4 regions of the Thiorhodovibrio winogradskyi genome follow, and region 2 is predicted to be linked to each of the others. Evidence: predicted binding sites of a transcription regulator. Region 2 holds the regulator's gene; each other region holds the start of a gene.
The links. Region 2 encodes sigma-54, which starts transcription at its own class of promoters, with help from an activator protein. Its sites were predicted from a motif close to TGGCANGNTNCNTGCTT; they were not measured.
Positions count from the first base shown of each region.

Region 1: the regulator sigma-54 is predicted to act here: its motif matches at 4,178-4,194, upstream of Thiowin_RS17280 (UPF0182 family protein).
Region 3: the regulator sigma-54 is predicted to act here: its motif matches at 1,155-1,171, upstream of glnL (nitrogen regulation protein NR(II)).
Region 4: the regulator sigma-54 is predicted to act here: its motif matches at 3,513-3,529, upstream of nifH (nitrogenase iron protein).

Region 1 covers NZ_CP121472.1:3,766,844-3,774,220, forward strand. The annotation lists gene gndA (NADP-dependent phosphogluconate dehydrogenase) at 1-1,228, opposite strand, end outside; gene Thiowin_RS17280 (UPF0182 family protein) at 1,299-4,031, opposite strand; gene Thiowin_RS17285 (Fic family protein) at 4,773-5,783, shown strand; gene Thiowin_RS17290 (hypothetical protein) at 5,844-6,014, shown strand; gene Thiowin_RS17295 (AAA family ATPase) at 6,011-6,598, shown strand; gene Thiowin_RS17300 (hypothetical protein) at 6,595-6,789, shown strand; partial or broken gene Thiowin_RS17305 (UPF0182 family protein) at 6,823-7,377, opposite strand, start outside.
Region 2 covers NZ_CP121472.1:291,311-298,687, forward strand. The annotation lists gene lptA (lipopolysaccharide transport periplasmic protein LptA) at 1-406, shown strand, start outside; gene lptB (LPS export ABC transporter ATP-binding protein) at 403-1,155, shown strand; gene Thiowin_RS01515 (RNA polymerase factor sigma-54) at 1,414-2,943, shown strand; gene hpf (ribosome hibernation-promoting factor, HPF/YfiA family) at 3,053-3,418, shown strand; gene Thiowin_RS01525 (PTS sugar transporter subunit IIA) at 3,537-4,058, shown strand; gene hprK (HPr(Ser) kinase/phosphatase) at 4,055-5,092, shown strand; gene rapZ (RNase adapter RapZ) at 5,141-6,007, shown strand; gene Thiowin_RS01540 (PTS sugar transporter subunit IIA) at 6,004-6,435, shown strand; gene Thiowin_RS01545 (HPr family phosphocarrier protein) at 6,625-6,894, shown strand; gene ptsP (phosphoenolpyruvate--protein phosphotransferase) at 6,891-7,377, shown strand, end outside.
Region 3 covers NZ_CP121472.1:5,130,834-5,138,210, reverse strand. The annotation lists gene glnA (glutamate--ammonia ligase) at 1-163, shown strand, start outside; gene Thiowin_RS23480 (DUF4124 domain-containing protein) at 443-1,006, shown strand; gene glnL (nitrogen regulation protein NR(II)) at 1,372-2,475, shown strand; gene ntrC (nitrogen regulation protein NR(I)) at 2,441-3,871, shown strand; gene Thiowin_RS23465 (hypothetical protein) at 4,067-4,492, shown strand; gene Thiowin_RS23460 (hypothetical protein) at 4,642-4,863, opposite strand; gene Thiowin_RS23455 (tRNA (cytidine(34)-2'-O)-methyltransferase) at 5,299-5,766, shown strand; gene Thiowin_RS23450 (NAD(P)H-dependent glycerol-3-phosphate dehydrogenase) at 5,822-6,817, opposite strand; gene secB (protein-export chaperone SecB) at 6,892-7,377, opposite strand, start outside.
Region 4 covers NZ_CP121472.1:5,202,817-5,210,193, forward strand. The annotation lists gene nifK (nitrogenase molybdenum-iron protein subunit beta) at 1-818, opposite strand, end outside; gene nifD (nitrogenase molybdenum-iron protein alpha chain) at 977-2,467, opposite strand; gene nifH (nitrogenase iron protein) at 2,565-3,452, opposite strand; gene Thiowin_RS23830 (ABC transporter ATP-binding protein) at 3,863-4,540, shown strand; gene Thiowin_RS23835 (P-II family nitrogen regulator) at 4,704-5,018, opposite strand; gene Thiowin_RS23840 (sodium-dependent bicarbonate transport family permease) at 5,076-6,086, opposite strand; gene Thiowin_RS23845 (sigma-54-dependent transcriptional regulator) at 6,444-7,377, opposite strand, start outside.

The sequences.
Region 1 (7,377 bases), 2.0 Mb from region 2:
GCCGATAGGCCTCGGTGATCTTCTGCAGGAAGGCCGCGCGAATAATACAGCCGCCGCGCCAAATCCGCGCGATCTCGGCGAAGTCGAGCGTCCAGCCGTATTCACTTTGGGCGGCGCGCATCAGCTGAAAGCCCTGCGCGTAGGAGCAAATCTTGGCGCAATAGAGGGCGTCGTGGATGGCCTCCAGCATCGCCTCCCGCTCTTCCTCGGGGACTGGCGCGCTTGCCGGATCAGACCTGGGACCGGCAAGCCGCTTGGCGGCCGCGACGCGCTCCTCCTTGATGGCACTGACGCAGCGGGCAAAGACCGCCTCGGCGATGGTCGGTGCTGGCACGCCCATGTCGAGGGCGTTGATGCTGGTCCATTTGCCGGTGCCCTTCTGCCCGGCGGTGTCGAGCACGACGTCGACGAAGGGCTGGCCGGTGACCGGATCGACCTGCGCGAGCACCTCGGCAGTGATTTCGATCAGGTAGGAGTCAAGCACGCCCTCATTCCAGCGCGCGAAGGTCTGGCCGATCTCGGCCGGACTCAGGCCGACGAGGCGCCGCATCAGATCATAGGCCTCGCAGATCATCTGCATGTCGCCGTATTCAATGCCGTTGTGCACCATCTTGACGTAGTGGCCGGCGCCGTCGGGGCCGATGTAGGCGGTGCAGGGCTCGCCGCCTTCGATCGGCTGGCCCGGCTTGGCGCCGAGCAGCGGCTTGCCGGTGTCGGGATCAACCTTGGCGGCGATGGCGTTCCAGATGGGCTCCAGCGCCTGCCAGGCATCCTCGCGGCCGCCGGGCATCAGCGAGGGGCCGAAGCGCGCCCCCTCCTCCCCGCCCGAGACACCGCTGCCGATGAAGCGCAGTCCACGCGCGGCGAGCCGCTGCTCGCGGGCGATGGTCTCGGTCCACTTGGCATTGCCGCCGTCGATGAGAATGTCATCGGCCTCCAGCAAGGGCGCGAGCTGATCGATCACCGCATCGGTGCCACCGCCGGCCTTGACCAGGATGATGATCTTGCGCGGTCGCCTGAGCGATTGCACCAGCGCATCCAGCGTCGCGCAGCCAACCAGACCGCCGGGCGTGTCGGGATGACTGTCGACGAAGGCCTGCATTTTTTCGGTGGTGCGGTTGTAGACGGCGATGCGAAAGCCGTGGTCGGCGATGTTGAGCGCCAGATTCTGGCCCATCACCGCCAGGCCGATGAGGCCGATCTCCGCGTCTTGGTGGTTGGTTGTCATGGTGCGATCACCTTCTGTTCGGTCTGGGTTGTTTGACAAGGGGCGTCTGGAAAAGCGTGACAGTCTGCCGCTACAGGCTCTCGGGCGAAACCTCCGGCGACGCATCACGCGGCGCCACCTGGCGCACCGGGTCTTTCTTCCGGGTCTCCTCAATGAGGTCATGCAAGTCTTCAATGCCCGCTTCCAGCGACTCGGCCATGACCACGAAGGGTCCCTGGCTGAGGATGATGCGCGCGAGTTGCGGCAGCGGTGGTTCCGCGTTGGTTTGCAGGAAGAGGCTTTGGATGGAGGTCATCACGCCCTCGATCGGCACCACAATCAAACGCCCGTGGATGGCTCGCGAGCCTTGCTGGTTCCACAGGGCCAACTCCTGGGAGATGCGCGGTTGCTGTTTGATAAAGGCGTTGACCTGCTCGGGGCCATGCACCAACGCGGTCTCCGGGAAGTTGTAGACCAGGATCCGGCCATAGTTGTCGCCGTCATTGCCGGCGACGGCCAGCGCCCTTAGGTTCGGCTGGCCCAGCGGGGTCATGGGCGCCATCAGGCTGAACTCAAATTGCTCCGGTTCGATCAGATCGAGCGTGAGGTAGTGCGAGCGCATGCGCTGATCGCCCTCGCTCCATTGATTGGGCGGCAGCTGCCAGGCATCTTCCTGGTTGTAGAAGGTTTTCGGATCGCGCTGGTGATAGCGGGTGTAGATGTCCATTTGCACATCGAACAGGCTTTTCGGATAGCGCACATGCCGTTTGAGCGCTGGCGGCATCTCATCGAACGACTTGTAGAGTCCGGGATAGATGCGGGCGCGCGCGCCGGCAATGGGATCCGAGGGATCGGTCAGATAGTAGTCGACGCTGCCGTCATAGGCATCCACCACCACTTTGATGGAATTGCGGATGTAATTGAATGGCCGCTCGAAGTGCTCGATATCCCCGTTATAACGTGTCGAGTAGGGGTACCAGGGCGAGCTGGTGAAAGCGTCCTGAATCCAGTACAGCCGCCCTTCGGCAAGCGCCAGATAGGGGTTGGGGCCGAGAATCAGCTCCGGGGTCAGCGCCTTGATACGCGCGCGGATGTCGCGCCGGAACAGCAGGCGGCTGTCATCGGTGATTTGTGTTGTGTACAAGATATTTGGCTCGCCGAAATAGAGCGAGAACACCAGCCGGTGAAACAGACTGCTGATCGGCACGCCACCGCTCCCGTGGTAATCGGTGAGTTTGGTTTCATCGGCCGAGGTGTAATCCAACTCGTGGCTGGCGTTGGGCACGATGACCGGCTGCAGATCACTCGCCCCGTAGTAGATGGCCGGCTCATCCAGGGACAGTCCAGCGACCGACTCCGCCGGGATGCCGTGGATCAGCCATTGTATCGGCTCATCCGCCGCCTGCGCCGCCGGCGTCATGGCCACGCCGTGGCCATGGGTGTATCTTAGCCAGAGGTTGACCCAGGTCTGCCGCGACGCATCAAGCTTGTCGACATCGAGATGACGCGCGGCGAGGAATACCTGGCGATAGGCGTCCTCGATCTCATAGCGCCCGACGCTGACATCATCAAAGGCGTAATAGGAGCCGATCTCCTGCAAGGCGCGATAGACCGAGAGGAGATTATCGGCGTCCCAGATGGGAATGTTGCGCAGGTTCGCCTGAACCTCGGGGGTGATCGCCTCCCAGCCCTGCTCACGGAGGGGATAGTCGCGCACCTCGACCTCTTGTAATCCGTAGCCGGCCAGTGTCGCCTCGATATTGTTGGCGATGAAGGGCGCCTCGCGGGTCATCTCGGCGGGCTTGACGATGAATTCCCCAACCCGCTCGGTCAGGGCAGGCGTCTGCCGCAATCCGATCACCGCGAACAACAGCACCAGGGTCGCGGCGAGCCAGCGCGTCCCCTTGCCGGTATTGACCAGCCGCAACAGCAAGGCGCCGGCGATGAGCGCCAACACCGCTGCGGTGGCAATCAGCGGCAGGGTCACCCGCATCTCCTGAAAGCCTGGGCCGTGGAACAGGGGCAGATGGCTGTCGGTGTAGAGCAGCCGGTAGGCATCATCGAAAAAATAGAGGCAGCCCATCAGCACGAGCAGCGACAAAATCAGGCTCAGATGCAGGCGCGCACCACGCCGCAAGCCGCCCTGCGCGCGCGGCATCGCCCGGTGCTCGAGCCAATACAGCAGGCCGAGCCCGAGCAGCACCACCGCCAGCGCGACCATCACCTCGGCATAGAGCAACCGGTAAAACGGCAGCGAGAACAGGTAGAAGCGCAGATCATGCTCGAACACCGGGTCGCTGATGCCGGCCTCGGGCGCGAGCAAGAAGAACAACGCCTGTTGCCAATTGAACAATAGTGGCAGCGCGACGACCACCGCCAGGATCAGCGACAGCGGCAGATACAGCAACAGGGAGCGGGTCTGGAAGCGCTGATACAGCCGGGCCGAGGGACGCGCGGGCGTGGCTTGCTTGGCGTCTGTGGATTGAGGAGATTTCGGGGATTCAGGCGATTCTGGCGATTTAGGCGATTCAGGCGATTCAGGCGCCGCCGCGCGTGGACGCGGCGCGCCGAGGTACTTGCTGCCAATCCAGAAGTTGGCAAAGAACAGGGTGAAAAATAAAGCTGTCGCCACCGTGAAAACAAAATAACCATAGAGCAGACGCTGCCAGAAATAAAATTCATACCCGAGCGACTTAAACCACCAAAGCTCGATCAGGAAATCCCTGACCACCACGCCGAGCACCAGCAGCGCGACGGTGAGGCCCAGTAGGACGGCCACCAGGGGACCAATGGCGGGTCGGGAAATGCTTGTTCGGAATCGCATACAGACACCTTGGAGATTTGGGGGGGGATGCGGGGAGATGTGGGTTGCCAGGTCCCGTCGCCGGAACTCGGGCAGCAGGCCCTGAAAAAGGCCAAAGCAGGAGAAAGCAGCCAAGTGGCGAGACGCCCTGAGATTTCCGTCAGTCGCAGCAGTGATCGTGCCAAGGTCGAATGACCAGGCTGGCCACCGGCCAAGCGCAGTGATTGGCCGAGCTGTTGCAACCCTTTCATCTCAGCGAACCCAGCAAGCTCGGCGGGCCTAGCGGACGACGCCTGCCGGTCCAGTAGCCGCGTTTTCTTGACGGCTGCTTGATGCTTGCGGGTGCATTGAACCGATGACGGTTGATATGCCCCGATGACGAGGATCAGGTGGCCCGCATCGACCCTGCCCAACTCGCGGTCACCGCCATCGCGCGCTGCTGCATGGGCGGTCGTGGGCGCTGTGAACCAGGGGCGATGCCTGAGCGCGATTTGTAGCCAACCGGGGCAGGGAATATTCTCACCACATGGTCAGTTCCTGGCGATCGTTTCATGCGACAGGTGGGGGTGACTGAAGCAAAGGCTGCGTTGTTCGGGTTGCTGGCCGCCGTGGAAGCGGTCGACCACGGCAGTCAGCGATGAACGAGACCACCTCCATGCAACAAGCAAAAATCTCCCTTGCCGAGTTTGAATCCTTCCTGTTCAAGCCTGACGACTTGTTAGGATCCAGACTGGATTGGCCCCCTAGTGCTCCGGAGTCAACATGACTTACCAGCCGCCATTCAAAATCACAGCCACAATCCTGTCATTGGTTGAAGAGATCGGTGAAGCCTTGGGGCGGATGCAGGCCGTTGAATTGGCAGATTCTCGACTGCGACTGCATCGCATTAACCGCATCAAAACAATCCAGGCGTCTCTGGAGATTGAGGGAAACACCCTAAACCTAGATCAAGTCACGGCTGTGCTCGATGGAAAAAGGGTGCTGGCGCAGCCCCGTGAGTTACAAGAAGTGCGCAACGCCTTTGCCGCCTACGAAGCCATGTCCCAGTGGTCGCCTGATGATGAACGCGATCTGCTGACCGCCCATGGCCTGCTGATGGCGGGACTGGTGGACGAGTTGGGCTGCTACCGTAGCGGATCGGTGGGCGTGCATGGCGCGCAGGGTGTGATTCATGTGGCGCCCCAAGCGTCACGGGTGCCAGGATTGATGGGCCAACTGCTCCAATGGCTGGCCGAGACCGACGAGCACCCGCTCATCGTCAGCACCGTGTTCCACTACGAATTCGAGTTTATCCATCCGTTTCAGGATGGTAATGGTCGCATGGGGCGACTTTGGCAATCCTTGATCCTCAGCCGCTGGCGTTCAGTGTTCGCGAACATGCCGGTGGAAAGCCTGATCCGCGACGCTCGCCAGGATTACTATGCCGCGCTCAATGCCTGCAATCAGGTTGGCGAATCCACGCGCTTCGTCGAGTTCATGTTGGAAATTATTTTTCGCGCCTTGCAGTCGGCTTCCAGCACCGAACAAGAAAGCGGACAAGTAACCGAACAAGTAAAACGGCTGCTGTCGGAATTGCGTGGGAAATCCCGCCCTGCCAGAGCCTTGATGCAGGCCCTCGACTTAAAGCACCGCCCGAACTTTTTCTATCACTACCTGCAACCGGCGCTGCAACAGGGACTGGTGGAAATGACCCGACCAGACACACCGAGGGCGAGAAATCAGCAGTACAGGCTCACCGAGCTGGGACGATCCGTCGCGGAAAGCTGGAAATGAACCAAGGAACATCGCTCAGGTTGTCAGAAATGCCCGCGCCACCGCGAAAAGAATTCGAACTTGGAACCTTTATTCTATAAGCTTGTGGTTCCGTTGCTGTCACAGGACAAACAACAAGAGATCGGCTACCTGGTTCGCGAAAGCCTGACGAAACAGCGCGAGTCCGCCCGACTCTCCAACCAAGCCAAATCCAGCATCGAGCTACTTATCAAGGATGCGGTGCGCGGATGAGCGACGGCAGCGAGAAAACGCTATACATCATTGCCGGGCCTAACGGCGCGGGCAAAACCACTTTCGCCCTCGAATACCTGCCCCAGGTAGCGGGCTGCACCCATTTCATCAATGCCGATCTGATCGCCGCCGGGCTTTCGCCGCTGGCCCCGGAGCGGGAGCTTATCGCTTCCAGCCGCCTCTTTTTGCGAGCGATTGAGGAGCGTATCGCGGAAGGTGAAACTTTCGCCTTTGAAACCACCCTGGCGGGCCGCGCCTACCTGCGCCTGGTCGAGCGACTGCGGCAAGATGGCTGGCGCGTGGAGCTGATCTATCTGGCCCTGCCGAGCATCGAGATGTCGAAACTGCGCGTGGCCGAACGGGTCGCCCACGGCGGGCACAAGATCCCGCTTTCAGACATCGAGCGGCGCTTTCCGCGCAGCTTGCGCCATCTATTGAATGATTTCAGCCACCGCGTCGATCGCTGCGTCTGTTTTATGAACGACGGAGAAAGCCCGGTCCTGGTCTTTGAACAGCGCGGCGGTGAACGCGATATCGCGCGTGACGACGACTACCAGCTTCTACTTGAGGAAGCAAAAGGATGAACACCAAGTCAATCACCACCCCATCCCCGGAAGGACAGCGGCAGTTGGAAGCACTCCGTCAGGCTGTCAGTAAAACGCTGGAAAAGAAACGGCGGCTGGGTCAATATGCCGTCATTTGGAAAGACGGCAAACCGGTTATGACGGGCGAGGATGCGCCCAATGCCAATGAGAACGGGCACTGCGCAGGATAACCATGAGCGAACAATCGACCATGCTCCCCCTGACTATGCCGGATTGCTGGCCGAAATTAAATGTGCCTGGCTCGAGTTGTTTTCCTGGCTCAAGTTGTTTTGCCAACATGACAGAAACAATCCGACCCTGGCCCCATAAACCGTGAGTTTGGTTTCATCGGCCGAGGTGTAATCCAACTCGTGGCTGGCGTTGGGCACGATGACCGGCTGCAGATCACTCGCCCCGTAGTAGATGGCCGGCTCATCCAGGGACAGTCCAGCGACCGACTCCGCCGGGATGCCGTGGATCAGCCATTGTATCGGCTCATCCGCCGCCTGCGCCGCCGGGGTCATGGCCACGCCGTGGCCATGGGTGTATCTTAGCCAGAGGTTGACCCAGGTCTGCCGCGACGCATCAAGCTTGTCGACATCGAGATGACGCGCGGCGAGGAATACCTGGCGATAGGCGTCCTCGATCTCATAGCGCCCGACGCTGACATCATCAAAGGCGTAATAGGAGCCGATCTCCTGCAAGGCGCGATAGACCGACAGGAGATTATCGGCATCCCAGATGGGAATGTTGCGCAGGTTCGCCTGAACCTCGGGGGT
Region 2 (7,377 bases):
GTTCATTGAGGCGGACGCGGCTGAATTTGACGAAAACACCTCCCAAAGCTGGTACATCGGCAACGTCGATATCCAACAGGGCAGCCTGCGCATTCTTGCCGACCGGGTCGAGGTCCAGCATCGCGCAAACCGCCAGCCACGCATCATCATTGCCACGGGCAATCCGGCACGTTACCGACAAATGCCCGAGGGGGAGACCGAACCAGTGCTGGGGCAATCCCAGCGCATGGAATACGACGCTGACAGCGACGTGCTGACCCTGATCGACCGCGCCGTGCTGATTCAGGGCGAGGATCGCTTTGCCAATGACCGCATCGTCTATAACCGAACAAGCGCGCGCGTCACCGCCGGAACTAGCGCCCAGGGCGTGGAGCGCGTCAAGATCACCATCACGCCAAAGGAATGACTGCCGCCCCCCGCACTCAGGACACTCTGGCGCTGCAGGCCAAAGGTCTGGCAAAGAGCTATCGCCGTCGCCGGGTGGTCGATGGTGTCGATATTGCCGTGAGCGCCGGCGAGGTGGTCGGTTTGCTTGGTCCCAATGGCGCCGGCAAGACTACCAGCTTCTACATGATCGTCGGCCTGGTAGGCGCCGATGCCGGACGCATTCTGCTCGCTGGCGAGGATGTGACCCTCGCGCCCATGCACGCGCGCGCCCGCCGCGGCCTGAGCTATCTGGCCCAGGAACCATCGGTATTTCGCAAACTGAGTGCCGCGGACAACCTGATGGCGGTGCTCGAAACCCGCCCTGACCTCAACGACAACCAGCGCCGCCAGTCTTGCGAGGCGTTGCTCGATGAGCTTGGCATCGCGCACATTGCCCAATCCCTCGCCCTCAGTCTGTCGGGGGGCGAGCGCCGGCGACTGGAAATTGCCCGCGCTCTTGCCGTCGAGCCAAAAATCATGTTGCTCGACGAGCCCTTTGCCGGTGTTGACCCCATTGCCGTGGTCGATATCAAAAACATCATCACCCATCTGCGCAAGCGCGGCATCGGCGTGCTGGTGACCGACCACAATGTGCGGGAAACGCTCGACATCTGCGATCGCGCCTACATCATCAACGACGGCCAGGTGATTGCCGAGGGCGCGCCCTCGGTTTTGCTCGACAATACCCAGGTACGCGCCGTCTATCTTGGCGAGCATTTTCGGCTGTGATCAGCTCCTGGACCCATCAAATTGCGCTCCATGACGGGCACGATTTGTTCTCTAGCGCTCTTTTCTCTGACATTCAGACACCAGGACCGAGCCCCCGACTTTGCATCGAGTTGGCCAAGATCAGCTACAATCAAAATTGCCCCATGCAATTTACATTCGCCATTCCAACATTGCCATCCATGCCCATCCCGTCGAAGTTCCGCTGCCGGCCACCTTGTCCGTCACCTTGCCTGCCCGCTGTCAGTTGAAGCCCTCGCGATGAAGCAAAGCATTCAACTGCGCCTCGGCCAGCAGCTGACGATGACGCCGCAGCTGCAGCAGGCCATCAGGCTCCTGCAGCTCTCGACCCTGGATCTCCAGCAGGAAATCCAACAGGCGCTCGAGTCCAACCTGATGCTCGAGAACGCCGATGACGACCTGCCGGAACCAGGCACTCGGGAAGATCGCCGCAACCAGGACGAGGCCAGCGCCCTGCGTCTCGAGGAGGCCAGGCTCGATGGTTCGCTGCGCCCGGAGCGCGAGGACATGCCCAACGAGCTGCCCACCGACAGCGAATGGACGGATACCTTTGCCGATACCGCGGCCGATTCCCTTGCCGATACCTTCGATTCCATGCCAAGCAGCGGTGCTCAAGCCAGCGCCCAATCCGGCTCCCAGTCCGGCGATGGCAATGATTTTGACCTCTTCGCCCAGCGCTCGCGCCCGCAAACCCTTCACGATCATATCGCCTGGCAGCTCAATCTGACCCGTTTCGGCGCCCGCGACCAGGCCGTGGCCGAGGCGCTGATCGATGCCATCGACGCCGACGGCTACCTGCGCCTGGATCTGAGCGAACTGCCGGAGATTCTCAATGACCCGGAACTCGAGCAGGACGAGATCGAGGCGGTGCTGCATCGCATTCAGAGCTTCGACCCGCCAGGGCTAGCGGCGCGCGATCTGCGCGAATGCCTGATCCTGCAACTGCGCCAGCTGGCCGATAACCAGCCTCGACGCGACCATGCGCTGCGCATCTGCGAGCACCATTTCGACGCCCTTGCGCGCAATGATCTGGACGCCATGCGCCGCGGCACCAAGCTCGACGATGACGCCTTGGGCCAGGCACTGACGCTGATCCGCTCCCTGAATCCGCGCCCAGGCTCGGCCGTGACCGAGGTGCAACCGGAGTACATCAAGCCCGATGTGCTGGTGCGCCGCCGCCACGGCCGCTGGAGGGTGGAGCTCAATCCGGACAGCACACCGCGCATCCGCGTGAACGAGAGCTACAGACAGCTCATTCGGCGTGCCGACAAGGCCGAGGACAATCAATGCCTGAAATCCCATCTGCAGGAAGCGCAGTGGTTTATCAAGAGCCTGCTCAGCCGCAATGACACCGTCCTGCGCGTGGCAACTAAAATCGTCGAGCTGCAGCAAGACTTTTTCGATTTTGGCGAAGAGGCCATGCGCCCGTTGGTGCTGCGCGACATCGCCGAGTCGTTGGAGCTGCATGAATCCACCGTCTCGCGCGTGACCACGCAAAAGTACATGCACACCCCCAGGGGAACTTTCGAGTTTAAATATTTCTTCTCGAGTCACGTCAACACGACTTCAGGGGGCGAGTGTTCATCGACTGCCATCCGCGCCTTTATCCGCAAGTTGGTCGCCGCGGAGACGGCCAACAAACCACTGAGTGACAATAAAATCGCCGAGATCCTGTCGGATCAGGGCATTAAGGTGGCACGACGAACAGTCGCCAAATACCGCGAAGCCATGGGCATCCCGCCCTCGAACGAGCGCAAGCGGCTCGCATGACAGTCGGGTTTTCATCTTCCGGCCCTTTTGTGGTCAAATCCCACCCTGTTATTGCATCGGCCATTGCATCGGCTTTTCGCCGCGTTCGACCATCCAGGAGTCATCACCTATGCAAATCAAGCTCACGGGGCATCATGTCGACATTACCGAACCACTCAAGGACTATGTCGATAATAAATTTTCCCGCCTCGAGCGCCACTTTGACCATGTCATCAATGCCAACGTCATCCTGAGCGTCGAGAAGCTTCGCCAGAAGGCAGAAGCCACGCTGCTCGTCAATGGCGCCAATGTCCATGCCGATGCCACGCACGAGGATATGTACGCCGCCATCGATGGGCTCATCGACAAACTCGACCGCCAGGTACTCAAGCACAAGGAAAAGCGCCAAAGTCATCGCGCGCCCGGGGCCAAGGCGGCTAGCGCCGAACTGGCCGCCACCGACGAGGCGGCAGCGGATGCGCTCGAGGAGGACTGAGGTCAAAGGCGGCGCCTGCCCCCCCTGTCCTATCACCTGTCCTATCAAGCGTCCTATCAAGTGTCCCACCACAAGCGGACCGACATCATTCACTGATGACCAGGTACCGGAGCCGGTCATGCCGGCTCCGGTTTTTCTTTACTCCACCGGAGAGCCAGCGCACATGTTTCCCCCGCAACTCATCGTCGAGCACCGAGTGCTCGCCGGGGCCAGCATCAGCAGCAAAAAGCGGCTGCTGGAAACCCTGGCCGAGCTGCTGGTCGCCGAGCAGCCCCAGCTCAGCCGCGAGGCAGTGTTTGATCGCCTGCTCGAGCGCGAACGCCTCGGCAGCACCGGCCTCGGTCATGGCGTGGCGCTACCCCATGCACGGGTGGCGGATATCACGGATTCCATTGGTGCCTTCATTCAGATGCGCGAGCCCGTCGCCTTCGATGCTATCGACGACCAACCCATTAATCTCGCCTTTGCGCTCCTGGTGCCCGAGAGTGCCAACGAGACCCATCTGCAACTGCTTGCCAATCTGGCGGAAATCTTCAATCAGGATCCACTTCGCCAGCGCTTACGCGCAGCCGAGGATCCACGAGCACTGCTCGAGATCCTCACCCAGGCGTCTCCGACACCAGCCCGCGGGGCCAGGTGAAAGCCCGCGACTCCCTGCAGCATCTGGTCGACAGCCTGAGCAAGCCGCTCAAGCTGCGCTGGCTACTTGAGCCTCCGCCAACGCCCATTCCTCTGTTCAATCCACCCTCGTCATCCATCCAGCGCCCATCATCGACCCGGTCATCTGCCCCATCATCCACTCAGCCTCCGCGTCAGCGTTTGGTGGGCTCCATGAACTGCATCCGCCCGAACCGGGTGCAAATTGTCGGTCCAGCCGAGTCCGATTACCTGAGCGATTTACACCCGGACGCCCGCGCCGACATGATGACGCGGGTCTTCACCGCACAACCCATCGCGGTCATTTTCTCCGACGGGCTGGAGCCCGACCCCGAATTCCGCGCCCGTGCCGAGCGGGAGCACACCCCTTTGCTGGGTTCGAGCCTGAACGACCAGGATCTTGTGGAGCACTTGCAGCATGTGCTGACTCATGCCTTTGCCGAGCGCATCACCCTGCATGGTGTTTTTCTCGAGGTTCTCGGCATGGGTGTGCTCCTGGTCGGTGACCCCGGCATCGGCAAGAGCGAACTGGCGCTCGAACTCATCGCGCGCGGACACCGACTCATCGCCGATGACGCACCTGAATTTGCCCGGGTCGCACCCGAGATCATCGAGGGCCACTGCCCGCCCGTGCTGCGTGATTTTCTTGAAGTACGCGGCCTTGGTGTGCTTAATATTCGCGCCATGTTCGGCGAGAGCGCGGTGCGCGAGACAGACCGCCTAAAGCTGGTCATTCGCATGCGGGCTTACGACAGCAGCGAACTGGCCGACGTCGACCGCCTGCTTGGCAGCCTGTCCGCTCGCACCATTCTCGGTATCGCGGTGCCGGAAATCACCATCCCGGTGGCACCCGGGCGCAATCTCGCTGTCCTGCTCGAGACGGCCGTGCGCAGCCAAATCCTGCGTATCCGGGGCTATGATGCCGGAACCGATCTGGCCGAGCGTCAGGCCAAACTCCTGGCCACCGATGCGCCGGTCTGGGAGGCCAAGTACAGCGCCCGCGAGGCCTGGACTTGAATCATCCGCGGCTGATTCCACCTGACTCCAAGATAGGCCCGTCAAACCATGGATTTCATCATCGTCAGCGGACTCTCGGGCGCCGGCAAGAGCGTGGCGCTCAATACGCTCGAGGACATCGGCTATAACTGCATCGATAATCTGCCGCTCTTCCTGCTGAGCGAGCTCGCGCTGGGGCTGCGCCAGAGTGACCCGGCCTTGTGCGCGGACTGCGTCGGCACCGCCGTGGGCATAGACGCGCGCAGCCACCCGGATGATTTGCGTCAACTACCGCGGGTCCTGGTGGCGCTCGGCGAACAGGGCATCAGCCCGCAGCTGATTTTTCTCGAGGCTCAGACCGAGCGACTCATGACGCGCTTTAGCGAGACGCGGCGCAAGCATCCGCTCACCAGCGAACAGCGTTCCCTGACCGAAGCCATCGACTACGAACGCGAGTTGCTCGAGCCGCTGCGCCAGGTCGCCCATGCGCACATCGACACCACCCACATCAACATCCACGAATTGCGCGATCTGGTGCGCGGCTGTCTCGGCAACGGCCAGAAACTTAGCACCTCCATCCTGCTGCAATCCTTCGGCTTCAAAAAAGGCGTGCCCGAATCCTTCGATTTTGTCTTCGACGTGCGCTGCCTGCCCAACCCGCACTGGCAGGAAGCACTGCGCGGTCAAACCGGACGCGACCAGGCGGTGATCGACTATCTGGAAGGCTTTGCCGAGGTTATCGCCATGCGCGAGGATTTGATTGCCTTTCTGGACCGCTGGACGCCATGCTTCGAACGCGACGGGCGCAGCTACCTGACCATCGCCATCGGCTGCACCGGCGGCCAGCACCGCTCGGTTTACATGGCCGAGGCCGTGCGCGCGCATTTCGATCACGGCGGGCGCCGTGTTCTGGTTCGTCATCGGGAGCTGCCGTGAGCGTTTCTCTGCTCGTCATCACCCATAATCAGATCGGCGCCGAATTGCTGACTACCGCCACCCGTATGTTTGGCCGTTGTCCGCTCGCCGCGTCGGCGATCAATGTCACCGAGTACGACGATCCCGACCAGCTCCAAGCACTCGCCACCCGCCTGGCGAACGAACTCGACGACGGCAGCGGCTTGTTGATTTTGACCGACCTCTTTGGCTCGACGCCCTCGAACGTGGCCAATAGCATCCGCCAGGGCCATCAGGTGCGGGTGCTGACCGGGGTGAATCTGCCCATGCTGGTGCGCGCGCTCAATTATCATTCACTTGACCTGGGTGGCATTACCGAAAAGGCACTCAGCGGCGGGCGCGAGGGCGTGCTGCTGTGCCAGCTCAATGAGCCTCAATCCCAGCCTGCTGAGATCAGACCCTTAATCTAAGGATCCTGTGGGAATTTTATGTTTTGTCGTCAAGGTTTTTTTGGCCATCTGGTGAGTCAATAATCGACAATGACAATAATGACACTGGCGACGACATCAACAACGGCAATGAACACTGCAAGGATGACGGCCATGGTTAAGCTTGGTTTGTCGTTGCATCACAACAACTGCTGATTCGATACCAAACCCGTGGTTCGCAAAGACATCGATATCATTAATCGCCTTGGCCTGCATGCACGTGCCGCAGCCAAATTCGTCACCTGCGCCAGCGGGTTCGAGAGCACGGTGCAGGTCGAGCGTGAGGGTCGCCGCGTCAATGGCAAGAGCATCATGGGTGTCATGATGCTGGCCGCTGCACGCGGCACCACCATTACCATCGAGGCCGATGGCGCCGACGAGCAGGAGCTCATGGATGCCCTCGAGGCACTGATCGGAGATTACTTCGGGGAGGGTGAATGATCACCGCCCTGTGCGGGCTCGGCGTCGCCGGCGCGCGTAAGCTTGCCGTTGGCCGAGCCTATCTGCTCAAACAGGAACCGAGCTTTTCGGCGGAGCCGGTCGCGCATCCCGATGCCGAGTTGCGTCGCCTCGATGCCGCCCTTGATGCGGCCCGTCGTCACCTTGAGCGCATTCGCCATCAGATTCCGGCCGACACCCCGGCCCACATTGCCGAGTTCATCGACACCCACCTGCTGATGCTGACCGACTCGGCGTTGGTCGACGCTACCCGCGATCTGATTCGCGACCAACATCTCAACGCCGGCTGGGCGCTCAAGCTGCAGCGCGACATCCTGGTGCAGGTGTTCGAGGAGATGGATGATCCCTACCTGCGCAGCCGCGGCGACGATGTCGAGCATGTGGTGCGCCAGATTCAGGTGTTTCTCGGCGGTGTTGACTCTGATGCTCAGGAGTTTGCCAGCGACACTGTCGCGGGAGTCGTGG
Region 3 (7,377 bases), 640 kb from region 2:
CCAAGCGCTCGACGCGCTCGACAAGGACCGCGAATTCCTCACCGCCGGCGGCGTCTTTACCGACGATGTGATCGACGGCTACATCAAACTCAAGATGGATGAGGTCACCCGTCTGCGCATGACGACCCACCCGGTGGAGTTTGATCTTTACTACAGCCTTTAATGGCACAGGTTCGCGGGTGTCGCCCAGGTGGCTCCGCGATCCACGACCTGGAAATGAGCCCGCGTGCCTGACCGGCCGCGGGTTTTTTTTGGCGGACGGACTTGGGCGGCATTGATAGGTCCATCGTAAATGGGTTTTCGGTTTTGGGCCGACACCCGGTCAACATCAAGCCGAACTTCAGTGTGGGTTGGGTATACTTGGTTGTTCACCAGCGTTGTCGCGTCCTGGTATCTGCACTAAGATTCAGGCTATCCAATCAATGCCGATGAGGGCGTCGCCATGCCACCCTGTTTCGTGATGACCAAGCGTGCGCGGGTATCAGCCAGGCCTCTATATCGCCTGGCCGCCGTGCTGCTCCTCAGCCTCCCGGTTTGGGCAGGCGCTGGAACCTACAAGGGCGTCGATGCGCAGGGACGCGTGATCTACTCGGATCAGCCACTTCCAAATGCCGAGCCAATCGTTCTGCCAACCAGGCCAATTCCGCCAGCGGCCGAAGAAGACACCCCAAACAATGCACGCGATGGCGCTATGCTGGGGCCTTACCAGCAGTTCGAGGTGTTGGCGCCGACCTTGGGCCAGACCCTGGAGGTGGCGGATGGCAGGGTAAAGGTGAGCTTGATGCTGGACCCGCCGCTCGCGCCGGACCACAGACTGCAAGTGCGGGTAGACGGGGCCCCGGTGGCTGGTCTGGATGGGCGCACCCAGTTTGTCCTGCAGGGCTTGTCCGCGGGCAGTCATCAACTCCAGGCGGAGATTCTCGACGCAACAGGGGCAACTGTAGCCCAGGCCGCCGGGGTGTTCTTCAATCTGCGACTGTCGCCGGGGCCGGAAGCCGGCGACTGATCACAAGGCTTGACCTCGACCGGAGCTTCTGGCACCTGATCTTCTGCACGGTTTTGGTGCGATTTCTTGGTCGAGAAATCGGCGCCTCGGCCTGGCTTGCGACTGCAGCGGCGCCCATCCTAGGCCTTGGGTCTTGGCCCGGACAGCTTGGCGCGGTAATTGCTTAACCCTTTGCGTGTCCACCCTGTCTGCATGGTCTTCAATGGGTCTGATCCGGGATTCTGGCCCGGGATTCTGTCCAGGCTGATTGCGGACAGGTCCAATATTGACTCATCTGATCGACACGACGAATCGACCCATTCCGACGTGGGATGCCGTGCATCCGCAAGAGGATTTTTCCTCCCGCCATGAAGAAGCGAGCTCCAATGGCCACACGAGTGGACCCGCGCATAGCTGAGCGGGTGCTCGACAACATGAATGCGGCCATGCTGCTGTTCGACCGCGATCTGCGTCTGCGCTATATCAATCCCGCGGGCGAAACCTTGCTGTCCGTCAGTGCCAAAGCGGTGCTGGGGTTGCCCGCTGGTGATTTGGTGCCCTGTCCGCCGCAACCCGTGGAGGAACGCCTGCGTGCCACCCTCGATACCCGCCATCCCTATACCGAACGTGAGGTTGAGCTGACGCGCGCGGACGGTCAGGCAATTCGCGTCAATTGCACTGTGCTTCCCTTGCATCAGGGCGAGGCGCCAAACGAACTCCTGATGGAGTTGTATCAGGTTGACCGTCAGATCCGCATCACTCGCGAGGAGCATCTGCTCGCTCAGCACCAGGCCAGTCAGGCGCTGCTGCGCGGCCTGGCGCATGAAATCAAAAACCCCCTTGGCGGCCTGCGCGGCGCGGCGCAACTGCTCGAGCGTGAACTGCCGAATCCCGAACTGCGCGAATACACCCGTATCATCATCGACGAGGCCGACCGTCTGCAGAAGCTGCTCAACCGCATGCTGGGCCCCAATCAGTTGCCGCAACTCAGTCAGGTGAATATTCATCATGTCCTTGAGCATGTGCGCGGCCTCATTGTCGCCGAATTTCCGCATGGCCCCAGGCTGGTGCGTGATTATGACCCCAGCATTCCGCACTTCGAGGCTGACAATGAGCGCTTGATTCAGGCGCTGCTGAATATCGTGCGCAATGGCGCGGAGGCCGCCGGTGAGAAAGGCCGTTTGACGCTGCGCACACGTGTGCTTAGGCAGTTCACCATTGGTAATTTGCGCTATCGTCTGGTGCTTTGTATCGAGGTGGAAGACAACGGACCCGGAATCCCCGAGGATCTGCAGGATCGGATCTTCTTCCCCATGGTCTCCGGCCGCGCCGGCGGTACTGGGCTTGGCCTGCCGATTGCTCAGGAACTGATCAATCAGCACGGGGGATTGATCGAATGCGAGAGCCGCCCCCGAAAAACCCAATTTCTCGTTTACCTACCGCTGAAACATGCCGATGAACAGGCCACCTCGGATCTGGGTGATAGATGACGACCGCTCCATCCGTTGGGTGCTCGAACGCGCCCTGCGCCAGGAGCACATGGATGTCACCAGCTTCTCCAATGGAGTCGGGGTGATGGACAACCTGGAGCGCGAGCAGCCAGATGTCATTCTGTCCGACATCCGCATGCCCGGCATTGATGGACTCGAGCTCCTGCGTCAGATCACCGCCAAGCACCCGGGGCTACCGGTGATTATCATGACTGCCCACTCGGACCTCGACAGCGCCGTGTCATCCTTTGACAGCGGCGCTTTCGAGTATCTGCCCAAGCCCTTCGATATCGACGATGCCATCGATCAGGTGCGGCGTGCCTGCCGTCGCCAGTCCGATGCTGAGGGTGTGCAGGCGGCCCTGGATCAGACCCCGGAGATTATCGGAGAAGCGGCCTCCATGCAGGAGGTGTTCCGCGCCATCGGTCGGCTGGCAAAATCCAACATTACGGTGCTGATTAATGGCGAATCCGGCACCGGCAAGGAGTTGGTCGCGCGCGCCCTGCATCGTCACAGTCCGCGTGCGAAAGCTCCCTTCATCGCACTCAATATGGCTGCCATCCCACGCGATTTGATGGAATCAGAGCTCTTTGGCCACGAGCGCGGCGCCTTCACCGGTGCCCAAACGCGCCGCGAGGGGCGCTTTGAGCAGGCCGATGGTGGCACTCTGTTTCTGGATGAAATCGGCGACATGCCAGCCGAGTTGCAGACCCGGCTGCTGCGGGTACTGGCTGATGGGGAATTTTATCGCGTCGGCGGGCTCTCGCCCATCAAGGTGGACGTGCGTATCATCGCTGCCACCCACCAAAATCTGCAGGATTTGGTGCGGCACGGCAGCTTTCGCGAGGATCTTTTTCATCGACTCAATGTCATTCGCATTCATCTGCCGGCACTGCGCGAGCGGCGCGAGGATATCGCACTGCTGATGCGCGCTTTTCTCGCCCAGGCCGCCAGGGAGCTCAACTGCGAACCCAAGTTACTGGCCAGCGACGCGACCGAGCGGCTGGAGAACCTCGACTGGCCCGGCAATGTGCGCCAGCTTGAGAATACCGCCCGCTGGCTCACCGTGATGGCCTCAACCAAGGAAATCCATGTCGAGGACCTGCCACCGGACCTGGGCGCGACCGAGAGCCGTGCTCTGTCACAGAATGAGTCCTGGGAAGGCGCCTTGCGCAATTGGGCTAAGCGGATGTTGCGCAACGGTCAACAGGATCTACTCGCTTCCGCGTTGCCAACATTTGAACGTGTGATGATCGAAGTGGCACTGGAATTCACTGGCGGTCGCCGTCAGGAAGCCGCGCGTTTGCTCGGATGGGGGCGCAATACCCTAACGCGCAAAATCAAAGAACTTGGCATGGAAGGGGGCGAGGGCACGCGCGTGTCTATTCCTGACTGAACCCGGCCTAACTCAAGCCAGGGAGGCCCGTTCAGGGTGCGTCTTACTGCTTGAAAATACGCCGCTCGCACAGATTCTGTGCCAATGTGGCAGTGCCCGCGGTCATCGCCATTCTCCAGCGACCGGTTGAGTCAGTCGGCTCGGCCAGTGCTGCCATCATAAACCAGTGCCACCATTGAAGAGAGGAGCATCCTATTGGACGCCAGTAGTATCCAGATTTCCGGTAGCGAAATCGCCGGGGTATCCCAGGATGCCCAGCTCGAGGGAGAGAGGAACTTTCGCCTTCAATTCACCCGTGCGCTCATCCTCAAGACCATGACGGGTTCGGCTGAACAGACTTTGTGGTGGCAGGCTGGGGAGTTGCTGATCGGCGAGGTGGAGCAGATTGAGGGCGAGTTGCCGGATGGTCCCTTCGTATGCGAGCGCAGTGATATTGATGACAATCAATATACCTATCGGAATATGATTCCAATCCCGCTAAAAAGTCATGGCCGGATTCGCTTGGAGCTCCATGTGCGTGATCGCGATGTGCCGCTGGTTGTCATCGGCGCGACCATCGAACTGGTGCTTCGCGACACGCCCAAGTACATAGAGCACATTCGCCCGGATACAATCTTGTAGATGCGCCCCGCAGATTCGCATTGATGTGCCCCAGTCTATCGCGAGGTCTGGCGGGATCAGCGATCCCGCCGAAAGATAATCTTCACTTGTATTAGCCGCGACTTATCTTCAGAGCCGCGTCTTTGCATATACAGTCAGCTGCATGAAAGTCAGCGGGATGAGCCAACAATCTGGTGCGCCAGGTCGACCACGCGGTTAGCCATGTCGTTGTATTCATGACGAAAGTTGGCCAGAAGTCCATCTTTTGACGCCCAGTAATCCTTGCCCGAGATGCCATGCTCATGCTCGTGGTCGATGAACTGCTTCTGCATCATCAGCATTTTTTCAATCAGTTGTTGCTTTTCTTGCTTCAAGACGGCGACGTCGGTCATTGGTTCCACTCCTGAGGGTGCGGCAGTCGGCGGGCAACGCCGGATACCGAATCAGAAAAAAGCCTGTGAACTTTGTGGTCCAGCCTATAGCGGACAGGCTGGAAGGCAGGCCGTTGAGAGACACTAGCGCAGGTGCATCAGGGGATGCGGATACAGCCGATGTTTGTTGGCACAGCGACCTGATCATCCCGAGAAATCTACAAGCAAATACTATAGCACAGCCGTCAGATAAGCGGTCAAGCGGGCCTTAAACGGCGTGCCTTCGTTTGCTTGCAACTTGAATGCTGCAGGAGAATAGACGGATTTCGCAAAAGTGGTAGATATTTGTCGCCTTTCGGCGACTAATCGTTCGCAAGCGCAACATTCGCTTGCGCCGGCGGCTGTTTGAAACCTGCAATATGCCGCGCAACAATAGAGGTTCAACATTTGGCACTCTTGTTGGATATTCTGCTCTATGAGCCGGAAATTCCGCCCAATACCGGGAATATCATGCGGCTGTGCGCCAATGTCGGGGCGCGTCTGCACCTGATCAAACCCTTGGGCTTCACACTGGAAGACCGGCTGATGCGTCGTGCTGGCCTCGATTACCCTGACTGGTCGCGGGTGACGACCCATGACTCCCTGGCGGCCTGTCTGGACGCAGTGCGGCCGCCAAGGCTGTTCGCGCTCAGCACCCGGGGTGGGCGTTGTTACGCCGAAGTTGACTTCCGCGCCGGGGACTCGCTATTGTTTGGTCCCGAGACACGGGGTTTGCCGGATGAGGTGTTGGCTGCCTTGAGCGCTGACAGACGCCTGCGCATCCCGATGCGTCCGGGCAATCGCAGCTTAAATCTGTCCAACGCGGTGGCCCTGGTGGCCTACGAGGTCTGGCGCCAGAGTGGTTTTGCCGGCGAGGACGGCTAGCCCTGGGTCTGGGCCTGAATCTGGATCCTCAGTTTCAGCTTCTAATACCTGTTGTTCAGTCCAGTTCATGCTTGCCTGAGCGCTCCAGTAGTCGGGTGGTGGCTTCCTGCGGGGTTCGGCCCTGGTAGAGCACGGCGTGGACCTGCTCGCAGATGGGCATATCCACCTGATGAATGGCGGCAAGTTTGTGTACGGCGGTCGCGGTGATCACCCCTTCCACCTCCTGACCAATGCCAGCCATGGCCTGGTCGAGCGACTGCCCGGCTGCCAGTGCTAGCCCGAGGCGCCGGTTGCGAGATTGATTGTCGGTGCAGGTCAGTACCAGATCGCCTAGGCCCGCAAGACCCATGAAGGTCTCGCGTCTGCCACCAAGTGCGCGGCCCAGGCGGATGAGTTCTGCCAGGCCGCGGGTGATCAGCGCCGAACGGGTGTTGGCACCGAAGCCCAAGCCATCGGCGATGCCAGTGGCAATTGCAAGCACATTCTTGGCTGCGCCGCCGACCTGCACGCCAATTAGATCGTCATGACGATAGGTGCGGAAGCGCTCACCATGGAATAATCCGGCGAGTTTCCGCGCATAGGCGTCGCTGGTGGCGGCCAGGGTCACGGCGGTTGGTAGCCCTTTGGCCACCTCGCCGGCAAAGCTGGGGCCTGAGAGTACGCCAAGCTCGCGCCCGGGTGCTTGTTCACGGATGACTTCATGCAGCAGGCGACCCCGTTCCGGGTCAAATCCCTTGGTCGCCCAACCGACGCCCATTTCGGCGGGTAGCAGCGGCAACAGGTGACTTGCCACCCGGGCGAAAAACTGACTCGGTACCGCTATGATGATCGCACTGGCACCCGCCACCGCCGCGTTGAGATCGCTGACCGGCTCGAGCGTCTCTGGTAGCGCAAAGCCGGGCAGAAAGTCGCGGTTCTCGCGCGACTCGAGCATGCGCTCCATCTGCGCGGGTTCATGCCCCCAGAGGCGCACCCGATGGCCGTTGCGGCACAACTGCAGGGCCAGTGCGGTGCCCCAGGAGCCGGCGCCGATCATTGCCACTGTTGTCATGGTCATTCTCGTCGGGTTGGGTCAGTTGCGCGATTCCGCCATGGGCCTTGCCGTGGGCCCCCTTGCCGTGGGCATTAGTAGAGCTTTGACGCTTTGACGCCCGGAGCGGCGCGCTTGGGGGTGTCGCTGCTTGAGGTCTTGCCGGCAGGCGTCTTGTTGTCCTGTTGTTGTGTCGTTTGCTGTTGCTCGGCGACCTTTTGTGCATAGACTTGATCGAAGTGAATATGCTGCAGCACCAGTTGCGGGAAGCCGCCCTTGACAACCAGATCCGTCACCGTTTGGCGCGCGTAAGGGAAGAGAATGCTGGGTGCGTAGACAAAAAATAAGGGCGCGAGTTCTTGCTCCTGAAAGCCTTTGACGCTGAGGATGCCCGCCTGTTGCAGTTCGACCAGATAAGCGGTTTTTTCTCCAGTCTTTACGGTGACAGTCAGGGTCAGAACGACCTCGTAGGTGTTCTCGACCAGCGGATTGACCTTGATGTCGAACTGCAGTGCGACTTCGGGTTTCCATTCCTCGCGAAAGATCTCCGGAGCATTGGGTGCCTCATAGGAGAGATCCTT
Region 4 (7,377 bases), 570 kb from region 2:
GCGTACATGCGGTATTCGCCATCGGCCGGCGTATCGAGCACTTCAGTCGGGTCGCACAACAGGCTGTAGTCGACGCCCATTTCTTTCATCATACGATGCATCACACGATAATTGCCGAGATAGGTTTCAAAGCCTGGCACCAGGTTGATTTTGCCATTGCTGCCGACTGTTTTGTCCTCCATGGCGTTGACAGTGAAGTAACGCTGCACCCCCTCGAACATATTGTCCCAGCCAGTGGTATGGCTACCAACAAAGCTGGGGGTATGAGCAAAAGGCGTGGGGAATTCCGGTGGAATATGGCCTTCTTTCTTGGCATTGCCGATGAAGGCATTCAAATCATCACCAATGACCTCAGCCATGCAGGTGGTGGAAACAGCGATCATCTCCGGCTTGTAGAGTGCTTTGGCGTTCTCGAGACCCTCATACATGTTCTTATGGCCACCAAAGACGGCCGCGTCCTCGGTCATGGAGTCCGACACACAGGCAATCGGCTCTTTGAAATGGCGATTGAAATAAGTGCGGAAATACGCCACGCAGCCCTGAGAGCCATGCACATAGGGCAGGGTCTTCTCAAAGCCCAGGGCGCAAAGCACCGCGCCAAGTGGCTGACAGGCCTTGGCCGGGTCGATGGTCAAGGCTTCACGGGCAAAGTTCTTCTCCTGATACTCTTGGGTGGTGGTCCACTGAAAGACTTCCTCGACCTTATCAATTGGATGAGCTTCCTCGAATTGCTCGCGCTTGGTCTTGAAGCTGTCCTGATAGTCCTGATCACAGAATAAGGGATAACAGGGTTTGATTTTTTCGACAGTCTGGCTCATGGGTGTACTCCAGCCCCGCCGCCAATTCGCGGACAAAGGGCAATAAGAGGCTGTATTCGCCGCCCCATGGGGACGGCGCCAATGCATTCTTTGGGAAATGCGAGGCTAGTCTTTTTCCAGCCCCGCGGTCGCGACCTGCCTAAACCAGGCGTTGGGCATCAGGCGGCGGCCTGTTGCGCCGATGACTCGGCCGTTTGAGAGCCTGATTCCAACCAAGGTGCCTGCATGCGATTCCAGCAGGGATTATTCACCGTCATATCCATGTCGCGGGCAAAGATGGCGAAGCCGTCATAGCCGTGATAAGGGCCGGAGTAATCCCAGGAGTGCATCTGCCGGAAAGGAACGCCCATTTTCTGGAAGATATATTTTTCTTTGATGCCAGAACCGATTAAATCCGGCTTCAGGCGCTTGACGAATTCTTCCAACTCATAGCCAGTGACATCGTCATATAGCAGGGTGGCATTGCCCATGTCCTTGAGCGTGCGGTCGTAGTCGTCGTTATGGGCGAACTCATAACCGGTGCCAATGACTTCCATGCCCAAGTCTTCATAGGCGCCGATGATATGGCGCGGGCGCAAGCCCCCGACATAGAGCATCACCTTCTTGCCTTCCAAGCGCGGTTTGTATTTGGCCACCACGGCTTCATATTCGGCCTGATACTTGGCAATGACCTTCTCGGCATTGGCCTGAATGGTCTCGTCAAAGCGCGCGGCAATGGCGCGCAGGGAGTCGGCGATTTTCGTCGGCCCAAACAGGTTGTATTCCATCCAGGGAATGCCGTACTTTTCTTCCATGTGCCGGGTGATGTAGTTAATCGAGCGATAACAATGCACCAGATTGAGCTTGACCTTGGATGTCAGCTCCATTTCTGGCAGCGTGCCGTCACCCGACCACATGGCCACCACGCGCAGCCCCATTTCCTCAAGCAGAATGCGTGAGGACCAGGCATCACCACCAATGTTGTAATCACCCAGAATAGCAACATCGTAAGGCGTGGTCTCAAAGCTGTTATCGCCGTCGCGATTCGACAGCACCCAATCGCGCAGTGAGTCGTTGGCAATGTGATGGCCAAGGGACTGTGACACCCCGCGGAAGCCCTCGCAGCGCACCGGAATCACCGGCTTTCCGAGATCCTTTGTCTTTTTCTTCGATACCGCTTCAATATCGTCACCAATCAGGCCAACCGGGCATTCAGACTGCACGGAAATCCCTTTGACTAGTGGGAACAGCTCATTGATCTCATCAATCAACTTATCGAGCTTTTTATCGCCGCCGAAAACGATATCTTTCTCCTGGAAATCGGAGGTGAAATTCATGGTGCCGAAGGTATCCACACCGGTATGACCAACGTAATAATTGCGCCGCCCGGCTCGGGAATACTGGCCGCAACCGATCGGCCCGTGCGAAATATGCACCATGTCCTTCACCGGACCCCAGACCACGCCGCGCGAACCGGCGTAGGCACAGCCGCGCACGGTCATGACACCGGGCTGTGATTTGCGGTTGGAGGTAATGCACTTTTTGGGTTGTTCCAGGCTCGGGTCATTGACGGCCAAGTGCTTGGCGCGATCTTTCTTGGCCTTCTCGGGATACACCTCCAGGACCTCCTGAATTAGGGCCTGGGTCTCTTCTTGGGTCATCTTTGCCATCTGGGCGATCCTCTAAACGGCGCTGCCGCTCATTCGCGGACAGGCGCGCGGTCAGACAGGGACTAGGGGTTTTGTGTGCGATCCTGAACCGGACAGCTTAGGCCGCGACCGCTTGTTCCTCAGCGGCGGTCTTGCCGATGATGCTCTCGTCCTCACCTTCCATGATGCCGAACTTCATCAGCAGGTCTTCGAGTTCATCCATGGTGATCGGGGTCGGAACAACAAACATCTTGTTGTCGATAACCTTCTGCGCCAGGGTGCGGTACTCGTCCGCCTGCTTGGCCTTTGGGTCGTACTCAATGACGGTCATGCGCCGGATCTCAGCGCGCTGCACCACGTTATCGCGCGGCACGAAATGGATCATCTGGGTGCCGAGCTGACGAGCTAGCTCAATGATGAGCTCATCTTCGCGCGCAGTATTGCGGCTGTTGCAGATCAGCCCAGCCAGACGCACGCTGCCGGATTTGGCATACTTGCAAATGCCCTTGGCAATGTTGTTGGCGGCGTACATCGCCATCATCTCGCCGGAGCAAACAATGTAAATTTCCTGCGCCTTATTCTCGCGAATCGGCATGGCAAAACCGCCACAGACCACATCGCCCAATACGTCGTAGAAAACGAAATCCAGATCGTCTTCATAGGCACCTTCCTCTTCCAGGAAGTTGATCGCGGTGATGACACCACGACCGGCACAGCCCACACCCGGCTCCGGGCCACCGGACTCAACGCACTTGATACCGCCGTAACCGGTCGCCATCACATCCTCAAGCTCTAGATCCTCGACCGAACCAGCGTCAGCCGCCATCTGCATGATGGTGTCCTGCGCCTTGGAGTGCAGGATCAGACGGGTGGAGTCGGCCTTGGGATCGCAGCCGACGATCATTACTTTTTTGCCCAACTCGGCCAGACCGGCGACCAAATTTTGGGTGGTGGTGGACTTACCAATTCCACCCTTGCCGTAGATTGCGCATTGACGCGTTGCCATGAATGTTCTCCCAGTTGCTCGCCCCAAGGGGGCCGTTGTTCGACAGAGTCGATAGAGCTTAAGCAACTGGCGTGCCAGCGTAGAATGCGCAGCTAACAGGCTGAAATTTCAGTGGAGCAGGCAGTCAAACCTGAAGCTGACAGCCCGTCGCAGAGCCGACAAAGCCGCAGCAGCTGTGCGGATAACGACATCTCACGAATGCACGAGCGATGCCTGCTTGGTTAAACCTAAATTCTTGCGATCGCGGCGTCCGTCACCAGGTTAAAGATCAGCGCGGCATCGAACACCGCAGTGTTCGTCGCCTTGGCGTCAACCTCTCAGTTTGTTACTTAAAGTATGCTCATATTAGGCTTCGAGGCGAACACTCGCCTTTGTCCTCCCGTGACACTTCACCATCGGCATCCAGTACCATGACCCTGACTCTCGACAACCTCACCAAGGCCTTCGACCCGACGCTCTGGCATCCGTTGTTCCGCAACGCCTGCCTGCGGCTGGAGCCGGGGCAGTCGGTGGCCATTGTTGGCGAGTCGGGCGTAGGCAAATCGACGCTGCTGAATTGCATCGCTGGGCTGGAGCGGGTCGACAGCGGCATGATCCGCCTCGGCGAGCATGAACTAACAGTACTCGATGAGGACAGCTTCGCGGACCTGCGCAAGCGCCACTTTGGCTTTGTGTTCCAAGCCTTTCATTTGCTGCCACATCTCACTTTGCAGCAGAATGTTGCCCTTCCGCTGTGGCTGCTCAGTCACAAGGACCGCGTCGCGCGCGAACGCGCGCAAGCCATGCTAGAGCGCGTCGGACTGGGAGACCGGGCACAAGACTGGCCACGCCACCTTTCGGGCGGTGAGATGCAGCGAGTCGCCATTGCCCGCGCACTGGTGCATGAACCAGCCGTGGTGTTGTGCGATGAGCCGACCGGCAATCTCGACCCTGAGCGTGCCGAAGGGGTGCTGGAGTTGTTGTTTGAGCGCACCCGTGACGCCGGCGCCATCACCCTGATGGTCACCCACTCTCAGGTCGCGGCAGCCAAGGCGCAACGCACCTTGCGGCTAACGGTCAATGGCTTGGTTGAAGCTAGTGGTGGCTGATCGCTCCGGGTCAACGCCCCTGGCAGCCGAGGCAAAGGCCAAGCTGCCAAGTTGTCGCCAATAAACCCACACCTAATCCCGACAGGAAACTTGCGCACTTGCGACTATCAGCGGCCCGAAACGCCTAAGTCATGCGTCATGGATCATGGGGCATGGCATGGTCTTAAAGCCAATGCGCCCGCAGTACCTCAACTTGATCGCGGTAAATGATGCCGGAGAAGTTCTCGAAGAACTTCTCGCCGATCTCATTGGCAATACGCTCGGACATCTCGGGCTCGGTCGTGATCACCTCGATACGCACATTGGCATAAGTGTCCGAGACCATGGGGTCACCGGAGGAGCGCAGGTTTTTGCTGCCCTTGCCGCTAGCCGGCGTGACTGTATAACCGCTGGCGCCAGCTGCTTCAATCACGCGGATAATCTCCTTCAGCAACAGGCGTTCGGTCACAATGGTGAGCTTGATGGCTTGTCTGATCATGGGCTGTCACCTTCTTAATGATGATTTTTTTGTGAATACTGGAGGAACGGGATGAGCTCAGGCGCTGGCGAAGACTACTTGCGCCAGGCCAATGAACAACGGAATGCCAATAGCAATGGCCACCGGGGTTCCGAGGGCGGTCGAGGCGCCGATATAAGCCGAGGGATTGGCGGACGGAATACCCGCGCGCAGCGTCGGTGGTCCTGAAATATCGGAACTCGACGCGGCCAGCACCGAGAGCAGCACCACGCCACCTGGACTAAAGCCGGTGGTGACGTGCGCGATATAGCCGAGCCCAAAGGCAATCAATCCATGCACCAGGGGCGCCACGGCGCCATACACGGCATACCAGTGAGCGACTTTGCGCAACTCGTTAACGCGCGCATAAGCCTCCATACCCATCACCAGCATCAGCACCGATAGCAGACCGCGAAACAGCGGCTCGTAGAAGGAGTCATAGACAAAGTCTGGCCTTGTCAGCAAACCGAGCGCTATGCCAAGCAGTAGAGCAGAGAGCGCCGAACCGCGCAGGCTATCGGTGACGATGGGCCAGATTTTCACCCGCGTCCCAGCATCGCCCTTGCGCTTGGTCAGATAGACGTTGGCCATGACGATGGCCAGCACCAGTGCCGGGATATCCATGAAGGGATAAAGCGCTGGCGCCCATGCCTCGTAGGTGAGGCCCTCGGCATCCATCACCGCCATGGCCGCGGCCAGGGTCGAGCCACTCACGGCGCCGAACAGGCCCGCCGTGGCGATCCCCTCCTCGGTCCGGATTTTCGGCAAGATAGCCAGGGTGTAACGCCCCAGCAGCACAATGATGACGCCAATCAGCACGGCGAACAACGCGGGTAGCAGCATGTCGCCTAAATCCGCCTCGCGGATCTTCATTCCACCTTTCAGGCCGATCTTCATCAGCAGCATGAAGACAATGAACTTGTAAATGGCGTCTGGCACCTCCAGACGGCTGCCAAGCGCGGCAAGTACCGCTCCCCCGATCAAAAACCCCAGGGTGGGCGATTGCAGCTGCGTGGCGAAACGGGTCAGAAAATCCAGTATGAACTCCATCGATGCGCTCCTCTTTCGGGTAATGGCACTCGCGTGCGCGACTCGGTGCCGCGCGCCCCGCGACCTCCCCGCCCGGAACCCAGCCCCCAATGCGACCCTTTCACCTATGCGTGGAACCTCCGAGCGGTTACCAAGATGATATGTGGCGCAATCAGATAGATTAAAACTAATATTTTTTATGCAATAGATCGATTAATACTGATACAAAACTCGCGATAGAAGTCACACACAGTCAGGAGAACAGGCCTCTGGACGTCAGCCTAGGCCACAAACCTCATCATCTGAAGGACAAGGGCAGCGAAGATGCCTTTCCATCCTTGATGCTAATCACCGATAGCGAGCGCATCTCCGCGCCCGCTAGGTCTGAAAACTCCCGATATGCTTCTTGACCGTGCGCCGGTCCAGCTGGGTGACGGCGGCGACTGCCTCGTAGGTGCCGAGGCGGTCATAAAGCCGCCGGCAATAGCCGGCAAGCAAGGCGGCGGCGTCTAGGGTGCCGGCGCGCGTGGCGGCGAGCCAGGGATCCTGCTGGTCGGGCACGGCGACGGATCCTGGCAAGGCATCGGGGACATAGCGACCGTTGAGGATGATGCGCCGCAGTGCCTGCTCCAACTCGCGAACATTGCCGGGCCAAGGGTAGTCGGCGGGCAGCTCGGCCAGGGCCTCCATGATGCGTCGGTGTTCGACGCGGGCGGACTCGCCAAGCATGCGCCCGAGCAGGGCACCGGCCAGTTCACCAAGCTCGTCCGGGCAGTCGGCCAGGCGTTCACGCAGGCTCGGCATCTGGATGATATTCCCGGACAAGCGGTAGAAAAAATCGCGACGAAACCCCTGGCCAGCTGTGAGCTCGGCAAGCGGACGATTGGTCGCCGCCACCACCCGACCAGCGAAGCGCTTGGCTTGATGACTGCCAACGGGCGCGAAAGTGCGCTCTTGCAGCACCCGCAAGAGTTTGGTCTGCACCGGCAGGGAGACATCGCCGATTTCATCGAGAAACAGGGTACCCCAGGCATCGCAGCGTGCGAACAGACCATCATGATGGTCCACCGCGCCGGTGAAGGCGCCCTTGCGATGGCCGAAGAGTTCGGATTCGATCAGGCCCTCGGAGAGTTCCGAGAGATTGGTCGCGATGAACGTCCGGTCAAGGCCATGGGTGAAGCCGCGCTCGTCGCTGGTCATGGGAATGGCTCCCGAGCGGCCGATCGCCGCGGCGGCCGAGCCCTTGCCGGTGCCGGTCTCGCCGAGCAGCAGGGTGGAGAAATCCTGCATGCGTTCCCACAACAGCAGGGTG